2 regions of the Paenibacillus sp. NN59 genome follow, and region 2 is predicted to be linked to the other one. Evidence: riboswitches for the same ligand, from Rfam matches in the RefSeq annotation. Region 2 holds a riboswitch; the other holds the start of a gene.
What was found. Region 2 has a riboswitch for FMN ahead of ribD (bifunctional diaminohydroxyphosphoribosylaminopyrimidine deaminase/5-amino-6-(5-phosphoribosylamino)uracil reductase RibD). Riboswitches for the same ligand answer to the same signal wherever they lie in the genome.
Positions count from the first base shown of each region.

Region 1: it holds a riboswitch for FMN, as region 2 does, so the genes downstream of both, ACT89M_RS16275 (DMT family transporter) here and ribD (bifunctional diaminohydroxyphosphoribosylaminopyrimidine deaminase/5-amino-6-(5-phosphoribosylamino)uracil reductase RibD) in region 2, are expected to answer to the same signal.

Region 1 is NZ_CP199678.1:3,700,793-3,712,244, reverse strand. It holds gene ACT89M_RS16280 (amidase) at 1-1,141, opposite strand, end outside; gene ACT89M_RS16275 (DMT family transporter) at 1,336-2,316, opposite strand; FMN riboswitch at 2,463-2,611, opposite strand; gene ACT89M_RS16270 (DinB family protein) at 2,697-3,200, opposite strand; gene ACT89M_RS16265 (CGNR zinc finger domain-containing protein) at 3,363-3,935, shown strand; gene ACT89M_RS16260 (amidohydrolase family protein) at 4,141-5,514, shown strand; gene licT (BglG family transcription antiterminator LicT) at 5,839-6,678, shown strand; gene ACT89M_RS16250 (beta-glucoside-specific PTS transporter subunit IIABC) at 6,825-8,690, shown strand; gene ACT89M_RS16245 (glycoside hydrolase family 1 protein) at 8,715-10,169, shown strand; gene bcaP (branched-chain amino acid transporter BcaP) at 10,698-11,452, shown strand, end outside.
Region 2 is NZ_CP199678.1:4,120,328-4,131,779, reverse strand. It holds gene ACT89M_RS18155 (stage V sporulation protein AB) at 1-146, shown strand, start outside; gene ACT89M_RS18150 (spore germination protein) at 171-1,844, shown strand; gene lysA (diaminopimelate decarboxylase) at 1,948-3,279, shown strand; gene ACT89M_RS18140 (peptidylprolyl isomerase) at 3,527-3,958, shown strand; gene ACT89M_RS18135 (hypothetical protein) at 4,226-5,551, shown strand; FMN riboswitch at 5,704-5,866, shown strand; gene ribD (bifunctional diaminohydroxyphosphoribosylaminopyrimidine deaminase/5-amino-6-(5-phosphoribosylamino)uracil reductase RibD) at 6,211-7,314, shown strand; gene ribE (riboflavin synthase) at 7,327-7,995, shown strand; gene ACT89M_RS18120 (bifunctional 3,4-dihydroxy-2-butanone-4-phosphate synthase/GTP cyclohydrolase II) at 8,048-9,289, shown strand; gene ribH (6,7-dimethyl-8-ribityllumazine synthase) at 9,392-9,859, shown strand; gene ACT89M_RS18110 (segregation and condensation protein A) at 9,963-10,763, shown strand; gene scpB (SMC-Scp complex subunit ScpB) at 10,732-11,424, shown strand.

The sequences.
Region 1 (11,452 bases), 420 kb from region 2:
AATCATACCGTTCAAACAGCGTAGACATCTGCGCAGCCGCCACGTCCCATTCGGCCAAGCTATGAACAAATTCAGCAGCAGATACTTTTTTGCCCGCTTCAGCCAGTACCCAGGACTCAATCTCCATATCATCTGCAGTGAGAGAACGACCCATACTATGTTCCATGGATGAAATCATAGCGGCCATCTCGCCGCTGTTCATCATGTAATAGTTTTCCATCAGGCGTACGCCATTGACTGGACTTAACTTTTCTTCAACATGATACCCTTGAGATTCCAAGAAATGGACTAATTTCATCACAGCCTCTTTGGCATCTTCACTGACAGGTGTGCCGACAGGTGAATCCATCGTATAAGCGATTCGCCATTTGCGTTGATGCGGATAGTTCATATCAGTCAGGTAACTTCCTGGGAATAATGGTGCATGAAATGCGGCTTCCGGTTGGATAATCTGGAGCGTATCCAGCAGTGCAGCACTGTCTCTGACGGAGCGAGATACTGCAAAATCTATCGAGGCTCCTTGCCATTGTCTTCCCACACCTGGACCAACGGGAGTGCGTCCGCGGGTTGGTTTCAGCCCAAACAAACCGCTGAAAGAAGCGGGAATTCGAATGGAACCACCGCCATCACTTGCGCCAGCAAGCGGCACGATGCCTGATGCTACAGCGGCAGCGGCACCGCCGCTTGAGCCGCCTGGGGAATGATTCACATTCCACGGATTGCGCGTTGGCCCGTGTAGACGTGGCTCGGTTATATTTTTCAACCCGAATTCCGGTGTATTCGTATGTCCGATCACAATAAAGCCTGCTTCGAGCAAACGAGTTACGAAATTGGAGTTGCGAAGAGCACGATGTTCGCTGAACAGACGTGAGCCAGAGGTAAGAAGTTCACCTTCCAAAGATTGAGAAATATCTTTGAGGAGCAACGGCACACCTGCAAATGGCTGTTCTCCAGGCCTAACCATGCTGGCTTCCTGCCGAGCACGTGTTTCATATGTACGAATGACTGCATTGAGATGTGGATTGACTTCTTCCAGACGTGCATAGGCAGCTTCAAGCAGTTCAACCGGGGATACTTCCCGGGAGCGAATCAGTTCGGCGAGCCCTATAGAGTCATAGGAGGTATATGAGAATGAAGACATTAGTAATCGTTCCTCTCTGAAAATAGTTCCTGTTGGATATCTTGTTCCAAGTTCCATAAGCCATCGTACCACCTAGGCAGACAAAAAACAAAACATCAATCCATCATAATAGAAGAAATACGGCAGAAGAAAAGCACTGTTCACCTCATTAAGGTGAAACAGTGCTTATATTATTTGAACCAGATGAAAATGTATTACTCCGTGCGAAGTTTGGGTGCGGCCTCGGCGATCGGTGTAGAGCGTTCCTGCTGTTTGGAGATCAGGAATAGTGCGATCCAGATCAGGATAAAGCCAAGCAATTGCTCCCAGGTTATCAGCGTACGGAATGCAATCCAGTTTACAAGCACGCCGGCCATCGGGAAACTGAGTTCTGCGAGGGTTGCAACAGAAGCTTTGGTGGAAGACAACCCTTTGTAATACAAGAGTAGACTTAGCAAGCCTGGTAAAAGTGCCTGCCCAAGAATATTCAGGATAACGGCAGCCTGTGCCCCTGTTCCAGCCGGGAGTGTCCAAGGTGCACCTTCATTCCAGGTCATGAAGATCAGGAGTGGAAGCGCAACGACGAAGCGAAGGGAGGTGACCGTCTCATAACGAGCTTGACCAAGCATTAACCGGCCCATAACGGTAGATCCACCCCACAAAGCTGCGGCACCAAGAGACAGCAGACTACCTGCATGAATCCAGTTATTCCAGTTGCCGAGCGGAAGTGAGAAGCCAAACGTAAGCAGATATGTTCCTGCCAGCGCAATGATGAACAGTCCGCCGAAGTGACGCGGCAATGTTTCTTTTAATAACAATTTCGCAAGTACAATTGCGAAGAGTGGTTGCATTTTTTGCAACAACAATACCGTATTGGGATCGTTATGGGTAAGCGCCAAAGTGAATAATACCGTTGCCAGCGCTGATCCGCCCCAGGAAATGAAGATAACAGCGATCCAGTGACGTGCACGCAGTTTCTTCAGATCATCCCGGAACTTCCATAATACCGGAATCGCGACAAGGCTGACGATGATGTGTTCGATTAGAACAATCTGTGTAGAAGTCATCGTTTTTAGCAAAAGGATGCGGAATAAGGGGTCTACACCCCAGAGGGCTGCGCCTAGCACAACTAGCCAAAATCCGGTGTTGCTTCGTTCCTTGCGATAAATCGTTGATGCTGTTGATGTGTTTTCCATATTCAGGACTCCTTCGTCAGAACACGGAATCTTCAGTTGGCAAAATCGACAAAATCCCCCGTCCTTGGCGTACGCCAAATAAACGGGGGACCATTCAAAGACAAGGCGTCAGGGAAAAAGACTTCCCAAATACGGCTTGCCGTTGTGTTGATCTTCTCTCATCCGGACTATACCGTCGGCCTTGGAATCGCACCAAGTCAGTCGCTGCCAGGTGGTAACTAAACAGCGAGTCGCGGGCTGGTTCTATAAGAACATCACCGCCGGTTGGGAATTGCACCCTACCCCGAAGATCCTATTCAATTTTAATTAGTGTATTGAACAAGTTGTAACCTTATGAAGTTCATCTTATTCCTGTAAACGCTATCAGTTCAAGTGTTTTTTTAGAAAACAATACTCCAGCATCCCTGTTGCCTCCGCAACTGCACAATCTGACCTGCATGATAGGCATCGTGTAGAACCCAGCGGGCAAGCGTCTGAGCCCAGTTGTCGTCGGAATCCATATAAGCTTCCTCAAGCTTCGAGTCCTGTAATGTAGCAAGGGTGTCGCGTAACTGCTCAGCCAGTTTAGTGGTTTGTTCCATCAGCTTGCTCCAGCCAGCTTCGTTCAAAGGATCACCGGAAATACCAAACGTAGCTACGTTGGAATCTGCAGCGGGTACAGACGGTTCTTTTCCCTGAAGACGTTCCAAAATACGTTGATTGTAATAAAACATATGATTGGCTAGTTGCCATATGCTCAGTCCACCTGAAGGAGGAACCCAGGCAGCCTGTTCGGCGTTCAGTCCCTCAAGCGCTTTTGACAATGGGACGATCCAGTTACATTGATCCCAGGTATCTTCATTCTGAATAACCAATACATCTAATGCTGTGGTGACTGTTTTCATTTTTTAATTTCATTCCTCTCTTGTCAGATTCATCTCGCCCTTGCATCTTCATGATGGTAACTAGCTAATGTGGGTGGAAGTGGTTACAATTAATATAACACAATTTCAAAGGGTGTAACCATCTTTTAATGATTTAGATAGTTACATTAATCGGAGGCTCTCATGGATAGATTATGGACTGATTTTGTTAACAGCGATTATCATGATTGGCGTGGTGGGGAGCGATCAGAAGACAGACTGGGGAACGTAAACTGGCAACAAGATTTTTTGAATCGTTGGCAATTAGAAGCGTCAGTACCGGCGTCGAATGAAGAGGAATCTACATTGAGAGGTTTTAGAGATGATTTGCAGTCACTGGCTATTCGTTTGTCTAACGGGAAGCTCTTTACTGAGAAGGATCAGGCTTGGTTGAATGATTTTATGATGGCTGGCGAAGTCATTAGACGAATAATTACACAAGATCAACAACTGGGTGTTGCGCTTGTTCCTATTCATAGACATTGGGCTCAGGTGATGGCAGAGGTTGCGGCTGATTTTGCCGTGACACTCGTTGAGGGCGAAGGGAAGAGAATTCGTTCCTGTGACAATCCGGACTGCCGCTGGATCTTCTATGATGATACCCGGAGCAGAACACAGAAATATTGCGATGATAAGATGTGCGGTAATCTAATGAAGGTGAGACGTTTTCGAGCGAAACGAAAAATACACTCTAGTGAGGAAAAGAGTAAAACATAATTATTAAGTTTACCAACGAAGTTCTACCTTTTCCAATCCGTGAATCACCATATAGGTCTCAGTTAGCTCTTCCAGAATTTGATAAATATTAAGATATGATATATAATGTATATATACTAGTGAAAATATAGTCATAAAGTATATGTAAGAACAAGCAATGCGGATCAGATCATTTTACAAACCATTACGATTGGAGAGATGTCTTATGAGGACAGGTTATCTTTTGAAGAACGGTTGTGTATTATCGATGGATGCTCGTATTGGTCAGTATAACCGGGCAGACGTACTTATTCAGGATTCTTTGATTACAGCGGTTCAACCAAATATTGAGGTGTCCAATGCAGATATTGAGGTCATCGACGCTTCAGACATGATTATTATGCCTGGACTGGTGGATACACACCGGCATATGTGGGAATCGCTTGTCAAAACAGCCGGAACAAACTGGTCGCTCCCCGTCTATCTGCAAAATTTGTACTATGGAGCTATGGGAAGCAAGCTTCGTCCAGAGGATAGCTATATTGCCAATCTGCTGGGATCACTGGAAGCGCTTAATGCAGGCGTCACTACGGTGCTGGATTGGAGTATGCCATACTCGGCTGAGCACACAGAGGAACTGATTCGAGGATTACAGGATGCAGGAATTCGTGCTGTTTTTGCCCATGGTGTGCCAGGGGAAACAATGTATTGGAATCGTGAGAGTAAGCTGTCGTATCCAGAGAATGTGAGAGGTGTTAAGGAGCGATATTTCTCTTCGAAAGATCAACTACTCACCTATGGACTTGCTATTCGGGGACCGGAGTTTAGCCACTGGGATACAACGGTGCAGGATATTCAGCTTGCGGAAGAACTGGACGCCATTTGTTCGATGCATGTCGGTTTCGGCAGCTGGGGATCAGCGGATCGTTCGATCAGCCGAATGTATGAGGCAGGACTGCTTGGTCCACGAATCAATGTTGTTCATGGCAATACGATGGGCATGGATGAATTCAAAATGCTCGCAGACAGCGGAGCTTCTTTGTCTGTCACACCTGAAGTTGAGATGATGATGGGACATGGTTATCCGGCTACAGGATACTTTCTTGAGCATGGAGGTACGCCAACGCTTGGTGTAGATGTCGTGACTTCGACGGGCGGAGATATGTTTTCACAGATGAAATTTGCGTTGCAAGCTGAGCGTTCAAGAACGAATGAGTACCTTTTGCAACAAGGTGAAATGCCGGGTGAACTCAGTTTGCAGGCAAGCCAGGTGTTGCGATTTGCGACCTCCGCGGGTTCGCGGGCCTTAGGACTGGAGCAAAAAACAGGCTCGCTTACGCCGGGAAAAGAAGCGGATGTGATCATGATTCGCACGACGGATCTGAACTTGTTCCCCGTGCACGATCCGATTGGTGCTGTTGTGCAATTCGCGAATCCGTCTAATGTGGATACGGTTTTTGTTGCTGGGAAGCCTGTGAAGCGAGAGGGCAAGCTGCTGCATGTCGATCTGGATGAAGTTCGGCGCAAAGCCATGCAGAGTACGGAATATTTGTTGACGCAATATCGGATGTCCGATGCAGATCGGGTTGTTTTTTCATAATAAAGCTGTCATAAAATAATTAAAGTCAAAGGGCCGTTCATCCAGAATACGGCTCTTTTCTTGTCTTTCTTCTCTAATCCGTTTTTCGTAAATTGTTTTCACATGAAATTAGGGTTGGAGTAAGGTATGTTGACAAATAGAACGCTTTCCACTAAGATAGCGATATAAGTTAATAATGAATATAATCAGGATTGTTACTGATCAGCAGGCAAGACCGATTGATAATGCAAACATGAAGAACTGTATTCTTTCATGTGTGCATAATTAATGGTCTTTTTTTTGTTGCTAAATTCTGTTAACGTTTCATTTTAAAAGGAGATTCCGATGAAGATCACACGAATTATTAACAATAATGTCGTCTGTGCAGTGAATGAACGGCGCCAGGAGATGATGCTTTTAGGCAGTGGCATCGGTTTTCAGAAGAAAAAGGGAGACGATGTGGACACAGTCAAAATCGAAAAAGAATTTTTTCTGAAATCCAAAAATGTAACAGGTAAATTATATGCCCTGCTGGCACAAATCCCGATGGAATATATTCGTGTATCCGATAGCATTATTCAGTACGCCAAGCAGTCTTTAAACAAGGAATTGAATGAAAATATATACCTAACGTTAACGGACCATATTAATTTTGCTGTGGCACGTTACAAGCAGGGTATGAATTTCAATAATGCGTTGTTGTCTGAGATTAAAGCGTTTTACTCCAATGAATTTCGCGTGGCTATGAAAGCCCGGGATATGATTAATGAGGAATTCAACATTACACTGCCTGAAGATGAGGCTGGGTTCATTGCGCTTCATATTGTCAATGCAGAATTGGGATCTGAAATGGAAGAAACCATGAAGATTACACAGTTGATTCATAAAGTCTTGAATATAATTCGATATCAGTTTAATATTCATTTCAATGAAAGCTCGCTTCATTATTCCAGACTTGTCACTCATTTGAAATTTTTCGCCTACCGCTTGTTTAATCATACGGTTGTGAAAAGTGGTGACAGTGATTTTCTCCATATCATTAAGGAAAAGTATGCGAATGAATATCAATGCAGTCTCCGAATTGCACAGCTGATTCGGGTCGATTATGGAAAAGAATTAACAGAAGACGAATTGGTATATTTAACGGTTCATATCAAAAGGGTCATTGATGAAGAGAAGGAATAATTCATCGGCCACTATAATGAGTATACTAGGATTGTTACTGGTGAGGCAGGCAAGACCTAGAGTTCCATCGTGTATAGAGCTTATCTATATTCGATAGAATTCTAGGTCTTTTTTTATACCTAAAAACGTTTGAGGGGGAGCAGTACATGAAACATGAAAGCACAGCCGCCGAGATTTTAAAACTGGTTGGTGGAGAAAAAAACGTAGATAGTGTAACACACTGTGCTACAAGGTTGCGATTTAATCTGAAAGACGAGAAGGTCGCGAATGATGAAGCTTTAAAAAATGTCCAAGGGGTTGTAGGTGTTGCCAGCAGTGGTGGGCAGTATCAGGTCATTATCGGTAACGAGGTAAACAATGTGTATAAAGCTTTGACGCAGCTGGGGAACTTTGCAACCAATAATGATGCCCCTACTGTGAAAAAAGGAAAACTGACTACGCTTCTGGACACGATATCCGGAATCTTTACACCGATCCTGCCAGCCATGATTGGTTGTGCGATGATCAAAGCCGTTCTTCTTATTTTGAAAACATTTGATCTCGTCGATCTGGATGGGCAGTTCAATACGATTATGACGTTTATCGGTGATGCGGCGTATTACTTCTTGCCGATGCTGCTTGCCTGGAGTGCGGCTGTTAAGCTTAAAGCTAACGTAGGCTTTGCATTAACGATTGCTGGTGTTCTGTTGCATCCTTCCTTAGGGGCGTTGATGTCTGCAGGTGAGCCTGTTTCGTTTTTAGGACTGCCTGTCACGCCAGCGACGTACACTTCGTCGGTTATTCCGATTATTTTAGCGGTATGGATCTTGTCATATGTTGAACGCTTTGCGGAGAAGTATTCTCCATCGGTTATTAAATCTATTCTTAAACCGTTGGTCGTAATCCTTATCATGGCTCCATTAACGCTGATTGTACTAGGTCCAATCGGTGCCATTGCGGGTAACTACCTTGCGTCAGGCGTTTCTTTTGTGAATACACATGCAGGATGGTTAGTATCTGGTATTATCGGCGGGGCATTCCCGTTCTTGATTATGACAGGTATGCATTATAGTTTAGGACCTGTAGTGCTCACTGCGTATGCTCAGACGAAGACCGATAGCATTGTTGGTCCAGGTATGCTTGTACACAATATTTCTCAAGGTGCTGCTGCGCTTGCAGTTGCTATGAAAACTAAAAATAAAGCATTTAAACAAGTTGCATATTCTACAAGCATCACTGCCTTGCTCGGAATTACCGAGCCTGCCTTGTTTGGTGTAAATTTACGATTGAAAAAACCACTGATTGCTGTAATCGTTGGTGGCGTTGTAGCTGGTGTTTATGTCGGATTGTTCGGTGTAGCTCGATCGGCTCTGGGTATTGCAGGTATAGCTACGTTACCCGCATTTATCACGGATCATCCATGGAACTTGGTTCATGCGGCAATTGGTTGTGTGATTGCATTTGTAGTTACTTTCATCATGACTCTTATCTTGGGATTTGAAGATGTACCCGAGGATGGAAAGATTCAAGAAACACAAGAAAAAACGTCTACAAACGATCGTGTAGCTGTTGCCGGTGTTTCTGAACATATTCTCGTTGCACCATTGACTGGTAAAGTTCTGGAGTTATCCACGATTAAGGACGAAGCTTTTGCAACGGGAGCTATGGGAAAAGGGGTCGCTATTGAACCTGCGGTTGGAAAACTAGTATCACCAGCAGATGGTGTGGTATCTGCGATTTTCCCTACGTCCCATGCCATCGGTATTAGTTCAAATGATGGTGCGGAGCTTCTCATTCACATCGGAATGAACACGGTGAAGTTGAAAGGTGAGCATTTTAAGGTTCACGTCAAAGAAGGCGATACTGTAAAAGCTGGAGATTTACTCATTGAGTTTGATACGGATGCGATTGCGGCGAAAGGCTTTGACCTGACTACCCCCATTATCGTTACGAATTCACATGATTTTGTAGATGTGATCAACACGGACAAGCCATCGATTACGATTGGTGAAAAATTGATCAAAATTATTTAAAGGTAATTTAAGGAGGAATGGTTCATGAATAACAAAAATGGTTTCCCTGAATCTTTTATGTGGGGTGGTGCAACAGCGGCGAATCAATACGAAGGTGCCTGGAACCTTGATGGTAAAAAGGCAAGTACAGCTGATATGATGACAGGCGGAACCCATACGGTTCCCCGTCGGATAACGATAACAACTGAGGAGGGGGTTCATTATCCTTCTCATGAAGCGGTAGATTTTTACCATCATTACAAGGAAGATATTCGTCTGTTTGCAGAGATGGGTTTCCGTTGTTATAGAATGTCCATCGCATGGTCCAGAATTTTCCCGAACGGAGACGATGCAGCGCCGAATGAAGCAGGGCTTCAATTTTATGACAATGTGTTCAATGAATTGAAAAAGTATAATATCGAACCCATCGTTACGATCTCGCATTATGAAGCACCGTTTGCTCTAACTAAGAAATTTAATGCTTGGGCTTCCAGAGAAATGATCGATTGTTACGTGAAGTATTGTGATACAATCTTTAATCGTTACAAAGATATGGTGAAGTATTGGATCACCTTTAACGAGATTAATAGCCTGATTGTTCCGGCAGGTGCATACCTGGCAGGAGCTCTGCTGGTTGATAAAAAAGGCGGCGTATTTAACAATACATCCGTAGACAGCACGCAGATGAGATTTCAAGCGCTGCACCATCAATTCGTGGCGAGTGCCAAAGCGGTCAAGCTTGCAAATGAGATCAATCCAGACTTCAAACTCGGCTGTATGATCAATTACAGTCATGGTTACGGAAGTACATGTAAACCGGAAGATATGTTACAAGCACTAAGAATGGATCAAATTAACAATATGATGAGCAGCGATGTACAAGTTAGAGGAGAATATCCCGACTTTGCGAAGAGATACTTTGAAGAGAAGAATATTGACATTCAAATGGCTGAAGACGATCAAGAAGTTCTTAAACAAGGTTGTGTAGATTTCTATAGCTTTAGCTACTACAAATCTCATGTGGTAGGTACGCGACCAGAAGGGGATGAAACCCAAGGTAACGTTTTTGGTGGATACAAAAATCCGTATCTAGAAGCGACGGACTGGGGCTGGCAGATTGATCCGGTTGGGCTCCGGTACGTGCTGAACCATGTCTATGATCGATATCGCATTCCGATGATGATTGTAGAGAATGGCCTGGGTGCAGTGGATGTCGTTGAAGAGGATGGCACCATTAACGATACGTACCGGATTGAGTTTTTGCGCGCCCACATTGAACAGATGAGAGAAGCTGTTCGTGACGGCGTTAACCTGATCGGTTATACAGCCTGGGGTTGCATCGATATTGTGAGTGCTTCCACGGGTGAAATGGCCAAGCGCTATGGTTTCATTTATGTAGATAAGGATAACGAGGGCAAAGGCACACTGAAAAGAAGTAAAAAGAACAGTTTCTACTGGTATCAAAAAGTGATTGAATCCAACGGGGAAGATATGGGTTAGGATAAAAAGTATCGTAGTGAAATAGCCTTCGGATATGATCATTGGTCACTGGCCTGGATATGGTCTATATGAAAATGTGTTGAAAAAAGCCGCTAATTGCTAGCGGCTTTTTTATTACGAACAGTAGGGACACAATCCGAATCAGGATAAGATATGACAGCGAAAAAAGACGAAAAAGCAGTTCATTTTCATAAATTCATTTAACAACGATAAAAGTTAAATTTTGATCTATAAAAAGCATTCAAAAAACTGCGCATAATATAAATTATACGCAGTTTTTATTTAAATCCATTTTCATCCTTCAGCATGGGTAACAGAACGTGATATTTTTCGTGCATAAAGGTCAAAATAAGCCATCTTCAAAAATAAATTTAATCATTCAACGCGATAACGTGTAGAATTCGATAGGTTTTTATAGGTGATGGATAAGATAGAACAAATGAGTTTTTCATAGAACAGATGAGAAATGTTATTTCGTCCTAATTACGCGGCAACACATTCGAGATTCACCATGAAAGGAACATGCGTATGAGTAGAAATGAGAAAATCAGTGTGTTATTCCGTAAAAAGCCGATTGCCAGCCAATCCAATGAAAGCGGTGTGTTGAAGAGGGCACTTGGGGCCTTTGATTTAACGACGCTTGGTGTAGGAGCGATCATTGGTACAGGCATTTTTGTACTGACAGGTGTCGCAGCTGCCAAGTATGCAGGCCCTGGTCTGGTATTATCCTTTTTACTGGCGGGCATCATCTGTGCGTTTGCCGCCTTATGTTACTCTGAATTTGCTTCCACCATCCCGGCATCGGGAAGTGCTTATACGTACAGCTACACTGCATTTGGTGAAGTGATTGCGTGGATTCTAGGTTGGGATCTCATTCTGGAATATGGCTTTGCGAGTGCGGCGGTAGCCAGCGGTTGGTCAGGGTACTTCCAGACTTTATTATCCGGATTTGGATTGGAATTGCCTCATGCATTAACCAGTGCGTTTAATCCGGAGAAAGGTACGTATTTTGACATTACAGCGGCTCTGATTACGTTAATGATTACTTTCCTGTTGACTCGAGGAGTAAAAGAAGCGGCGAGAGCGAATGGAATAATGGTAGGCATTAAAATTATCGTGGTGCTAATCTTCATCGGTGTGGGTGTGTTTTATGTTCAACCAGCGAACTGGCATCCTTTCTTGCCGTTTGGCTTCTCCGGTGTAACGGCGGGTGCAGCTACAGTATTTTTTGCGTATATCGGATTTGATGCTGTATCAACCGCAGCTGAAGAAGTGAAACGCCC
Region 2 (11,452 bases):
CTGCCGCTCTGACAGAAGTATTAAACGTGCTACCCGTTCTGGCTAAAAGGTTGGGTATGAGATCATACTTGTTTGGACTGTTGCTCGCGATGATTTTGGGGAAAATGACAGGTTCCTTGTTTGACTTTTTTATATACCAACGGTAAAGCAACGTGACAGGTTAAAGGAGGATGGACATGGACGAACATACGGATCAAACGAGTCATGAACAAAGTGACGGTATAACGGAAGACATGTTGCACAAGTCTGCTTACGAGATCCGGCAGGAAGAAGAAAAGAAGGCGTACCAGAAAAAAAAGCAAAACGAGATGTCCGACAGTATTGAAGAATCTGTTCATTATTGGCAACATAACGATAACATCTCCCCGCGCATGAGTGATAACAAAAACACGTTAAAACAAGTGATCGGTCTTGGCGAGTCGTTTGATGTGGATATGAGGGAAATGGTACTTGGCGGCAAACATGTGGGATTACTGTTACTCACGGGTTTTGCCAAAGATGAGATTTTGCTCGAAGTATTGAAAAGATTAACCTATCTGACGCCGGATCAAGTATCAGAGCATGCACTCAAGTCCTATTTCGAATGTTATATTCCTCATATACAGGTAGAACGAGTGGAGAAGATGAGTGCTGTCATTAGCAAGGTGCTCATGGGCATGAGTGCCATGTTTGTCGAGGGAGACCGGTCTGTGCTTATTATGGACACTCGGAGTTATCCGGTTCGATCGCCCGAAGAGCCTTCGCTTGAACGCGTGGTTCGTGGTTCACGGGATGGTTTTACCGAGACATTACTGACCAATGTAGCGCTGGTGCGCCGTAGAATACGGGACCCCGGACTAAAGTTTGAACTTATGCAGGTAGGACGGAGAACCCAAACCGATGTATGTGTAGTTTATATTGACGATATAGTGGATAAGGTGCAGGTGGATTCGGTAAAGGAAAAAATACAACGAATCGATATCGACGGTATTCCGGCTGCCGATAAACAGTTGGAGGAAGCGATCATCAACAAAGGATGGAATCCATTTCCCCTTGTTCGTTATTCGGAACGCCCTGACGTTACAGCATCCCACTTGCTGGAAGGACGAGTCGTTATTTTTGTAGATACATCCCCCAGCGTAATGATCTTGCCGACAACCTTTTTTGATCTATGCGAACATGCGGAGGAGAACAGGCAGACGGCTCTAATGGGAACCTATCTGCGCTGGGTACGTTTTGCAGGCATCCTGATCTCTCTGTTTCTACTGCCGCTATGGATGCTGATGGTCATCGAACCTTCGCTCAAACCGATCGGTTTCGATTTCATCGGCCCACAGGAAAATGTGAAATTACCGATTATTTTGCAATTTCTACTCATCGAGCTGGGTGTAGACTTATTACGGATGGCTGCGGTTCATACGCCTACGCCGCTGGCTTCCGCCATGGGTCTAATTGCGGCAATACTGGTCGGAGATATCGCGGTGAAAACGGGCTATTTTGTCAATGAGGTTGTGCTCTATATGGCGATTGCGGCAATCGGAATGTTTGCTACACCGAGTTACGAGTTAGGACTCGCCAATCGACTGGTCCGGCTGCTACTGCTCATTGCAGTTGCGATATTTAAAGTACCAGGTTTGGTCGTTGGAACGACTTTGCTTGTTGTGGCGTTGACCATTCACCGTTCATATAACTCGTCGTATCTTTGGCCATTTATACCTTTTAATGCAAAGGCATTTGGCAACTTTTTGTTCAGGGTTCCATTGCTTGTCAGCAAGAAACGTCCATCGTTCAACAAAACGCGTGACAACACCAAGATGTCCGAAGATCCCGACGGTGAATTGCGAAAAGGTAAAAAACACAAATGATGTGCCGAAAAATCCATTCATCTCCCGGCTTAATTTGATATACTGGTGTAAAATCAATGGAATAGTAACTGTTCCAGTATACAAAAAGTGAGGAATGCAAACGATGTATTTACACGGTACAAGTAGAATAAATGAGCAAGGCCACCTGGAGATTGGTGGAGTAGACGTTACGGATATGAAAGAGCAATTTGGAACACCGCTCTATGTTGTGGACGAGCAATTGGTTCGCGAGCGCTGCAGAGAGTACATGGAAGCATTCCGCGCTTCAGGTTTGGGCTTCCAAGTTGCATATGCAAGCAAAGCATTTTGTGTTATGGCAATGTGTGCTCTGGCAGCAGAGGAAGGTCTTTCTCTGGACGTTGTCTCTGACGGCGAACTGTTCACTGCATTGCAAGCCGGGTTCCCGGCAGAACGCATTCATTTCCACGGCAATAACAAAACGATCGAAGAGATCGAAATGGCGCTTGACGCTGAAATTGGATGCTTCGTGGTTGACAACTTTAACGAGTTGCATCTGCTCCAAGCTTTCGCAGCGGACAAAAACCGTAAAGTTAACATCCTCCTGCGTGTAACGCCAGGTGTTGAGGCGCATACGCATGAATATATTTCGACAGGACAAACGGACTCCAAGTTCGGTTTCGATATCGGCAACGGTACAGCATTCGAAGCTATTGAACTCGCGTCCAAACAGTCCAACTTGGTATTGCTTGGTGTGCATTCTCACATCGGTTCCCAGATCTTTGAGGTTGAAGGATTCCAGATGGCGGTTCAACGTGTTGCTGAATTTGCAGCAAGTGTATACGAGCGCCTGAATGTGGCATTCAAAGTTGTAAACCTGGGCGGCGGATTCGGAATCCGTTATATTGACGGTGATACACCGCTTGAAGTGGCTCAGTATGTGAAGGCCATTACCGATGCGGTAAAAAATCATTTTGCGCAAATCGGCTATGCAGTGCCTGAAATTTGGGTTGAGCCAGGCCGTAGCATCGTAGGTGAAGCAGGCACAACGCTGTACACCGTTGGAACGAGCAAAGACATCCCCGGCGTGCGTAAATACGTAGCAGTAGATGGCGGGATGACGGATAACCCGCGCCCTGCATTGTATGAGTCCAAATATGAGGCCGTACTGGCAAATCGTGCAAACGAAGCGGCAACAGAAACGGTATCTGTAGCGGGTAAATGCTGCGAGAGCGGTGACATGTTGATATGGGATCTGGATCTGCCAAAAGTGGAGAGCGGTGATCTGCTTGCCGTAGCTTGCACAGGGGCATATAACTACTCCATGGCAAGCAACTACAACCGGATTCGTCGTCCGGCGGTTGTGTTTGTCAAAGACGGTCAAGGCGATGTGGTTGTACGCCGTGAGTCATATCAGGACATTATCCAAAACGACCTCGTGCCAGCGCGTATTGGCAAACAGCCGGTTACTCGTTAATTCAAGTTCCTATAGCGCTAGATGAGGACGGAATGGGCTTGCTCCTTCCGTCCTTTGTCATGGACATTGTAGCTATTTGGCTCGCTTGAAGGCTTGTATTTGAGAGTAGAAAATCAAAAATATAGCTCTTTCTTTTGCGATTCGGCCCTTTTCGGTGTACACTAAGAAAAGTGCTGTAATGCTTGACCACAAGTTTGGTATTGCATCACAATTACTTTTGCTCAAAATTGAAAGGAGTCATTTACATATGGCGAAACAAGCGAAAATTAAATTGGAAAACGGCGGAGAAGTTCTGATTGACCTGTTCGATCAAGAAGCGCCAAACACCGTAGCAAACTTTGAAAAATTAGCAAACTCCGGTTTCTATAACGGACTCGTTTTCCACCGTGTAATCCCGGGCTTCGTAGCTCAAGGTGGATGCCCTAGCGGTTCCGGTACTGGCGGTCCTGGTTACACAATCAACTGTGAGATCAACCCGAACAAACATGAGCGTGGAACACTTGCGATGGCACATGCTGGCCGCAACACAGGCGGAAGCCAGTTCTACATCTGCTACCAACCACAGCCACATTTGGATGGACAACATACTGTATTTGGTAAAGTAAGCAAAGGTATGGAGTTTGTTGATGCATTCGAAGGCCGCGACAAAATGGAAACTGTTGAAGTTGTAGAAGTTTAATTTCAACTGAATCTGCTCGGCGGCGTCAAGTTAACCCCTGGTACATTCCTATTACGGAAGTACCAGGGGTTTTGTGCATTGTACAACTTTTTTGCGTGATTGCCTTGCAAAGTGTTATTAAAATAAGCTTAAAGGAACTGGCGGGACGAGTTGATTGTAGGTTATTCTAGCTAGGTACAGACTGTTGAAACCGAATACATGAGGTTTGACAGCGCACTATACTGAGTTTGCATGTTTTCAGAACTACTGTGAAAGGATGTTGTTACTTTGACTTTAGATGTTGTACAGCAACTGAAATTACTTCAACATATTTATAGTGAGAGCACGATTTGGGACGAGGAGTTACGTGCTTCAAGACACAATGTACCAGAGGACGTATCGGCGGAACAATTACAGGCACTAGAGGCTACTGGACATGAGCCTAATCACTTTGAAAGACCGCAGCATGAGGATACGATCCGAGAACTGAGAACATTGGCTGAGCGTTGGATACTTCAGGAGGCTGCTCAGGCTTTTGTGGCTTCTCTATGGTCAGCACCAATGATCTGGCGTTCACTTCTTACAGGAAAACTGATTGCAACCAGCATACCTGACCATGAATATAGTCCATATCCTTCCAGTCGTAAGTGCCAGATCTGTGGTTTGGATGTGAATGACGGAGTAGATACTTCGCTTCAGTGGTACTGGCGAATGACCAACGGTACACCGCTTGATGGAGATATCTTTGGACATGTACTCGCTCTGAGAGAGATGGCTGCTTCGCAGGAGCCTCCTGTTCCTAATGAGTATGATCGCTGGACGTTACGCGCGGTGTTAACGGTATTGCGCAATTTGCCGCCCAAGACTCGGTACAGCAAGGCAGCGGATGCGCTCAAAAAAGAACAACTCCTGCCTACGAAAAAAGTATATGTTTACCGCGAACTGCTTGAAACGCTGGCGCTGATCGGCATTCTGGACACGCCAGAACAGCCAGGAATGATTACAGCCTTCACCTCATATGCAGAACGCGACAAGAGACCTAATACCCGCGTTGAGGTACAAGCTCCCTTGGCATGGTGGGATTCATCTGTAGGAATCAACGAGCACAATTTGAACCTGATCTTTGGTGAATTCGATTGCAGTGATGTATCGCTTGAGAACAAGCCTGAACCGAATCCACTGGCGAGTGAGACCGTTATTGGTGCATTTGAAAGCAGACGAGGTGTAGGTACCAAGGCGAAGGTGCCGAAAAAATCTCCGGATGCCGGTACAGGTGAAGTGCAGCCTGGAGACGTATATGCAGTGAAAGTACTTAGTGGTTCTTGGGTTACTGTATATTGTCATGAAGTGAAGGACAAACGTACCATTGTTGAATATCTGGATGGCGTGTTCCCCGATATGCCGGGAAAAGAAGACCTTATTCTGACCGTTCGTCCAAGGCCGGATGAGCGCTGGCAGTGTTCGGCCATTGGAATCGACTCGACCAGTTGGGTTAGAAGAGTAGCCCGCGATATGCCAGCTCCTAATGCTTCCCAGCCCAAACCTGAGAGTGTTCCGTTCCATGCTGCAAAGGATTTGAGGCACATGGCAAGCTGGTGTTTTCCAGACCTTTAGAATTTATTTTCCAATATTGATGAAGTCCGTGTCTAGTATGAGATGCGGATTTTGTAATATAAATGCTTATTAAAAGTTAGTATGTGACAAAAAGAAACAAAAATGAATTGATTTTTTGACATTAAAGTGCTAACATCCAATTAATAACGAAAGCGATCCTTCAGGGCAGGGTGTAATTCCCTACCGGCGGTGATGCGTGTTGGGGATTTATTTTCCACCGATATGGCAAAGTCCGTGACCTGTCTGCTTATAGCAGATGGCTGATCTGGTGTAATTCCAGAACCGACAGTATAGTCTGGATGGGAGAAGGAGTGGGTGTAAGCCGGTGTGGTTGCACTCCGCAGGAGTGATGTCGCATAGCATTCAGCTCGTTTGGATGATATGTGTGGAAGGCTTGTTTATAATGAGTTTTCTGGTACATAATACCGTATATAGAAACTCTTCACCTGATTTTTTTGTATATCATTCTATAGCTCGAATGGGTATGCAATAAGGTATGTGTTTATTTTCACTTACCTGTTAACTGGTTTTGGTGAAGTGTCGGTATTGGTGTGTTTCATCTCTCCTGCAGATGACAGTAGTCTTCCATCATCCCTACCTGAACAGATTGTTCGGTGGGGATTTTTTAGTTCGAGATTATAACCGTGGGGTGAACGGATATGGAAATGATCAATGATGAATTTTATATGGCGTTAGCACTGGATATGGCAGAACGGGCACAAGGACAGACTGGAATTAATCCTGTCGTGGGATGTGTCGTTGTTAAAGAAGGACGTGTTGTTGGTCTAGGAAGCCATCTGAAACGAGGCACAGGCCATGCAGAGGTGCATGCGCTGAATATGGCTGGAAGCGACGCGGAGGGTAGTACCGTTTACGTAACGCTTGAACCTTGCAGTCATTATGGCAAAACGCCACCCTGTAGCGAACGTTTGATCCATGAGAAGGTTAAACGGGTGGTGGTTTGTTGTGAAGATCCGAATCCGCAGGTTTCTGGTACAGGCATTAGTATGTTGCGTCAACAAGGCATCGAAGTTGAAGTGGGTGTTTTGCGCGAACGCGGAAGACGTATGAATGAAAAGTTTATCAAGTTTATTACAACAGGTCTTCCTTTCGTTACCCTCAAAACAGCTTCTACGCTGGATGGAAAAATTGCTACGCGTAGCGGGGACAGCAAATGGATCTCCAACGAACTGGCGCGTGAGATCGTGCATGCGCTTCGTCATCGTCATCAAGGCATTATGGTTGGCGTGGATACGGTAATCGCCGATAATCCGGAGCTGACTACCCGCTTGCAGGTAGAAGGCATCAGTCCGGTACGGATCGTTGTGGATTCCAAGCTGAGGTTGCCTGTAGGCTCCAAAATGGTCAAGGATGGACTTGCGCCAACTTGGGTGCTTACAACCGATGAGGCTAGCCAGGAAGCGGCTGAGCGACTCGAAGCTTACGGTGTTGAAATTATTCGCTGTGGGCCTGGACCACGCGTAGATTTGCTACATGGGCTGAGCAAACTGGGAGAGCGGGATATTGGCTCGATTCTGCTAGAAGGCGGCGGTACACTAAATGGTGCAATGCTGGAAGCACGGCTCGTAGATCGTTTACTGATGTTTATCGCTCCCAAGATTGTGGGTGGATATGATACTCCGGGAAGTTTCCGTTTTGAAGGCGTAGAGCGCATGAGTCAGGCAATCCAATTGCATCAGCTGGAAATTGAGCAAGTTGGAGATAATATTAGCATTGGCGGTATTCCGATTTGGCCAGAATAGGAGGAAGATAGCATGTTTACGGGTTTGGTGGAAGAAGTCGGTCAGATCCGGCGCATTGGCCGTAAAGGTGAGGCCCTAGTTCTGAACATCGCTGCTTCTGTCATTATGGACGATCTAAAAATTGGTGACAGTGTTGCGGTTAACGGGGTTTGTCTTACCGCGACTACGCTGGAAGGCGGAGGTTTTACCGCAGACGTCATGCCGGAAACGTATCGACACACCAATCTCAATCAGCTTCAGTCCGGCAGTAAGGTTAATCTGGAGCGGGCCATGTTGTCCGGTGGACGATTCGGCGGTCATATCGTGCAGGGACATGTGGATGGGACTGGGGTTATCGGTAGTATTACTCGGGATCAGAATGCAGTTGTTTTTGAGATCAGACCGGGTGACCATGAACTTTTCAAATTTCTAATTCCAAAAGGTTCGGTCACTTTGGATGGGATTAGCTTGACAGTGGTACAGACGACTCAAAGTTCCTTCACGGTTTCGATTATTCCCCATACGATTGGGGAAACGGTTTTGAATGTCAAAAAGACAGGAGATACCGTCAACATTGAATGTGATATTTTGGGGAAATATGTAGATCATCTGTTGCAATACGGCAAGAGCCATGCGGAAACGAGAACAGGCAAGCCAAGCAGTCTTAGTGAAGAGTTTCTCTCCAATCACGGGTTTGCATAAACATAGGAAAGACAGGGATAAAACATAGAACTGGAAACAGGAGGTGCAGCTGATGTCAGAACAATCCGAGCCATCCATTCTGGACTCAATTGAGGCAGCTATTTATGATTTGATGCGGGGTAAACCCGTAATTGTGGTCGATGACGAAGATCGGGAAAATGAAGGGGATTTTATTGCTTTGGCTGAAAAAGCAACCCCTGAGGTCATCAATTTCATGATTACCGAAGGTCGAGGACTCGTCTGTGTTCCCATTACGCAGCAGCGGGCAGATGAATTAAATTTGAAACCGATGGTTCAGCAGAATACAGATTTCCATGGGACAGCTTTTACGGTCTCTGTGGATCACAAAGATACAACGACGGGAATCTCGGCGCATGAGCGTTCCATTACCGTTAAAGGTTTGATTGATCCGAATGCGAAAAGCAGTGATTTTCGCAAGCCGGGTCACATGTTTCCGCTCATTGCCAAAGACGGCGGTGTGTTGCGTCGTGCCGGACACACGGAAGCGGCAGTTGATCTGGCGATCATGTGCGGCTCTTACCCCGCAGGTGTCATCTGTGAGGTGATCAAGGAGGATGGTACGATGGCCAGACTTCCTGACCTGCAGGAGATTGCACGTAAGCATGATCTGAAACTGATTAGTATCCAGGACATGATTCGTTACCGGAATGAGAAGGAGAAGCTGGTGCAACGTGAAGTTTCCGTGCGTATGCCGACGGACTTTGGCGAATTCCAGGCAGTGGCGTATACGAATGCAGTGGATAATAAAGAACATGTTGCCTTGGTCAAAGGGGATATTGACGGTTCCAAACCTGTATTGGTTCGTGTTCACTCCGAATGTTTGACTGGCGACGTGTTCCACTCTCACCGTTGTGACTGTGGCCCGCAGTTTGATGCGGCGCTGAAGCAGATTCATGATGAAGGTAATGGCGTACTGCTCTATATGAGACAAGAAGGCCGTGGGATCGGTTTAATCAACAAACTCAAGGCTTACAAGCTGCAAGAAGAAGGTCTGGATACAGTGGATGCCAATCTGAAGCTTGGTTTTGCTGCTGATCTGCGCGATTATGGGATTGGTGCACAAATTTTGAAGGATCTTAATGTTCGTCAGATTCGATTATTAACGAATAATCCACGGAAAATTAAAGGCTTGGAAGGATATGGTCTGGAAGTGGTAGAGCGTGTACCGATTCAGATGCAGGAGAATGAAGATAATACAGCTTACCTTCACACCAAGCAAGCCAAATTGGGCCATATGCTCAAGTTTGATGATATCGAGCAGAATGAACAGTGATTTCAGCTACTCACGATATTTTTCTGATATGTAAATATTGGAGATTTCACATGTTCAATTGCAGCACCTATAACATTATATATCGACAGGGAGATGACGATAATGCCTAACTATTTTGAAGGACATTTGGTATCGGAAGGTTTAAAATATGGCGTGGTAGTTGGACGTTTTAATGAATTTATTACGAGCAAGTTGCTTAGCGGGGCGCTGGATGCGTTCAAACGTCACGGTGTGCAAGATAATGAAGTAGATGTAGCTTGGGTACCGGGAGCTTTCGAAATCCCGCTTATCGCTCAGAAAATGGCCGAAAGCGGCAAATACGATGCAGTCATCACACTCGGAACGGTTATCCGTGGGTCAACAACACATTATGATTATGTCTGCAACGAGATGGCTAAAGGGGTAGCGGCAATTAATCTGAAAACAGGGGTGCCGACCATCTTTGGATTGGTTACTACGGAGAACATTGAACAGGCGATTGAGCGTGCAGGAACGAAAGCCGGCAATAAAGGTTGGGATGCTGCTACAGCTGCAATTGAAATGGCGAACTTGACGAAACAGCTAAAATAGTGCTTATTTAATAGTAGTGCCCTGCTTTGCGCAGACGAAATCGGGATACCGGTTTCGGACGGCTGGCAGGGTTTTGTATTTTTCTGGCGGGAGGATTCGTCTAGTGACGGTAGTTACATACAAACTGGAGACTTTTGAAGGGCCTTTGGATCTGTTGTTGCATCTGATTGATAAGGCTGAGATCGACATCCAGGATATTCCCATCAGCGATATTACCGATCAGTACATGGCGTATCTGCATTCCATGCAGGAGCTGGAACTGGATATAACAAGTGAATTTCTGGTGATGGCAGCTACGCTGCTGTCCATCAAGAGCAAACTTTTACTGCCCAAACCGCCGGTAATCGAGGATTTCAAGGATTATGATTATATGGAAGATGAGGATTATGATCCGCGTGCCGAACTGATTGCACGCCTTATCGAATATCGCAAATATAAAGGAATAGCGCGGCATCTGCATGAACGGGAATGGGAACGCAGTCTTATTTTTTCTAAAGAGCCCGAAGATTTGCGACCTTATATGCCTATGGAGGAACAAACGAATCCGGTGCAAGGTCTGCATACTTCTGATCTCATCGCGGCGTTTCAGAAAGCACTTCGAAAGGCTGAGAAGCGTACAACGGTCACCCGGATCAAAAGGGACGAAATTTCGGTCAAGGATCGCATACGTGAAGTTATTGGTGCCTTGGAGCATTTAGGTCCTGGGGGGCGGTTGTTATTTTCCAAGCTTATGGATGATCAGATATATCGCCATGAGATCGTGGTTACGTTTCTAGCAGTGCTGGAGCTGATGAAGATGAAGCAGATTGTTTGTTACCAGGAACGGTTGTTTGAGGATATCGTTATGGAGTGGAGAGGGGAAACAACGAATCATGGATTTTCCGAAATTGAAGTCGATTATTGAGGGCCTTTTGTTTTTGTCCGGAGAAGAAGGTCTAAGTGTCAAACAGATTGCTGAAATTGTGGACCAGCGGGTAGAACTGGTTACGGATGCCATTGAGGACATGATCGTCGATTTTGCAAGGCAAGGGCGAGGTGTGCAGATTCTGAAGATTGCAGGTGTCGTGCAACTCGGAACATTGCCGGAACATGCGGCCTATTTTGAGAAGCTTGCTTACTCTCCTGCACGTACATCGTTATCCCAAGCGGCGCTTGAAACTTTGGCCATTGTAGCTTATCGTCAGCCCATTACACGGGTAGAGATTGAGGAGATTCGTGGCGTGAAATCGGAGCGTGCCATCCATACACTCGTGAACAAGGATCTCATTGTTGAAGTGGGGAGAGCGGAAGCGATTGGACGCCCGATATTGTACGGAACAACGAAGTCATTCCTTGATTATTTCGGACTAGCTTCGATTAAAGATCTTCCCGAACCGGGTTTGTTTGAAGATTCGGAAAACTTGGAGGAAGAAACGCAGTTGTTATTCAACAAGTTGGACATGAATCAGCCGGATGTCTCGGATACTGACGTACAAAGCGTGTTTGATTTTGAAGAGGAAGCAGCATTCCCGGAAGAAGATATCGCTGTAGATCCAGAGGATGATTCTTCGGGTTCCTCCTCCTAATAAATGCTAATAGTTAAAGCCATATAAG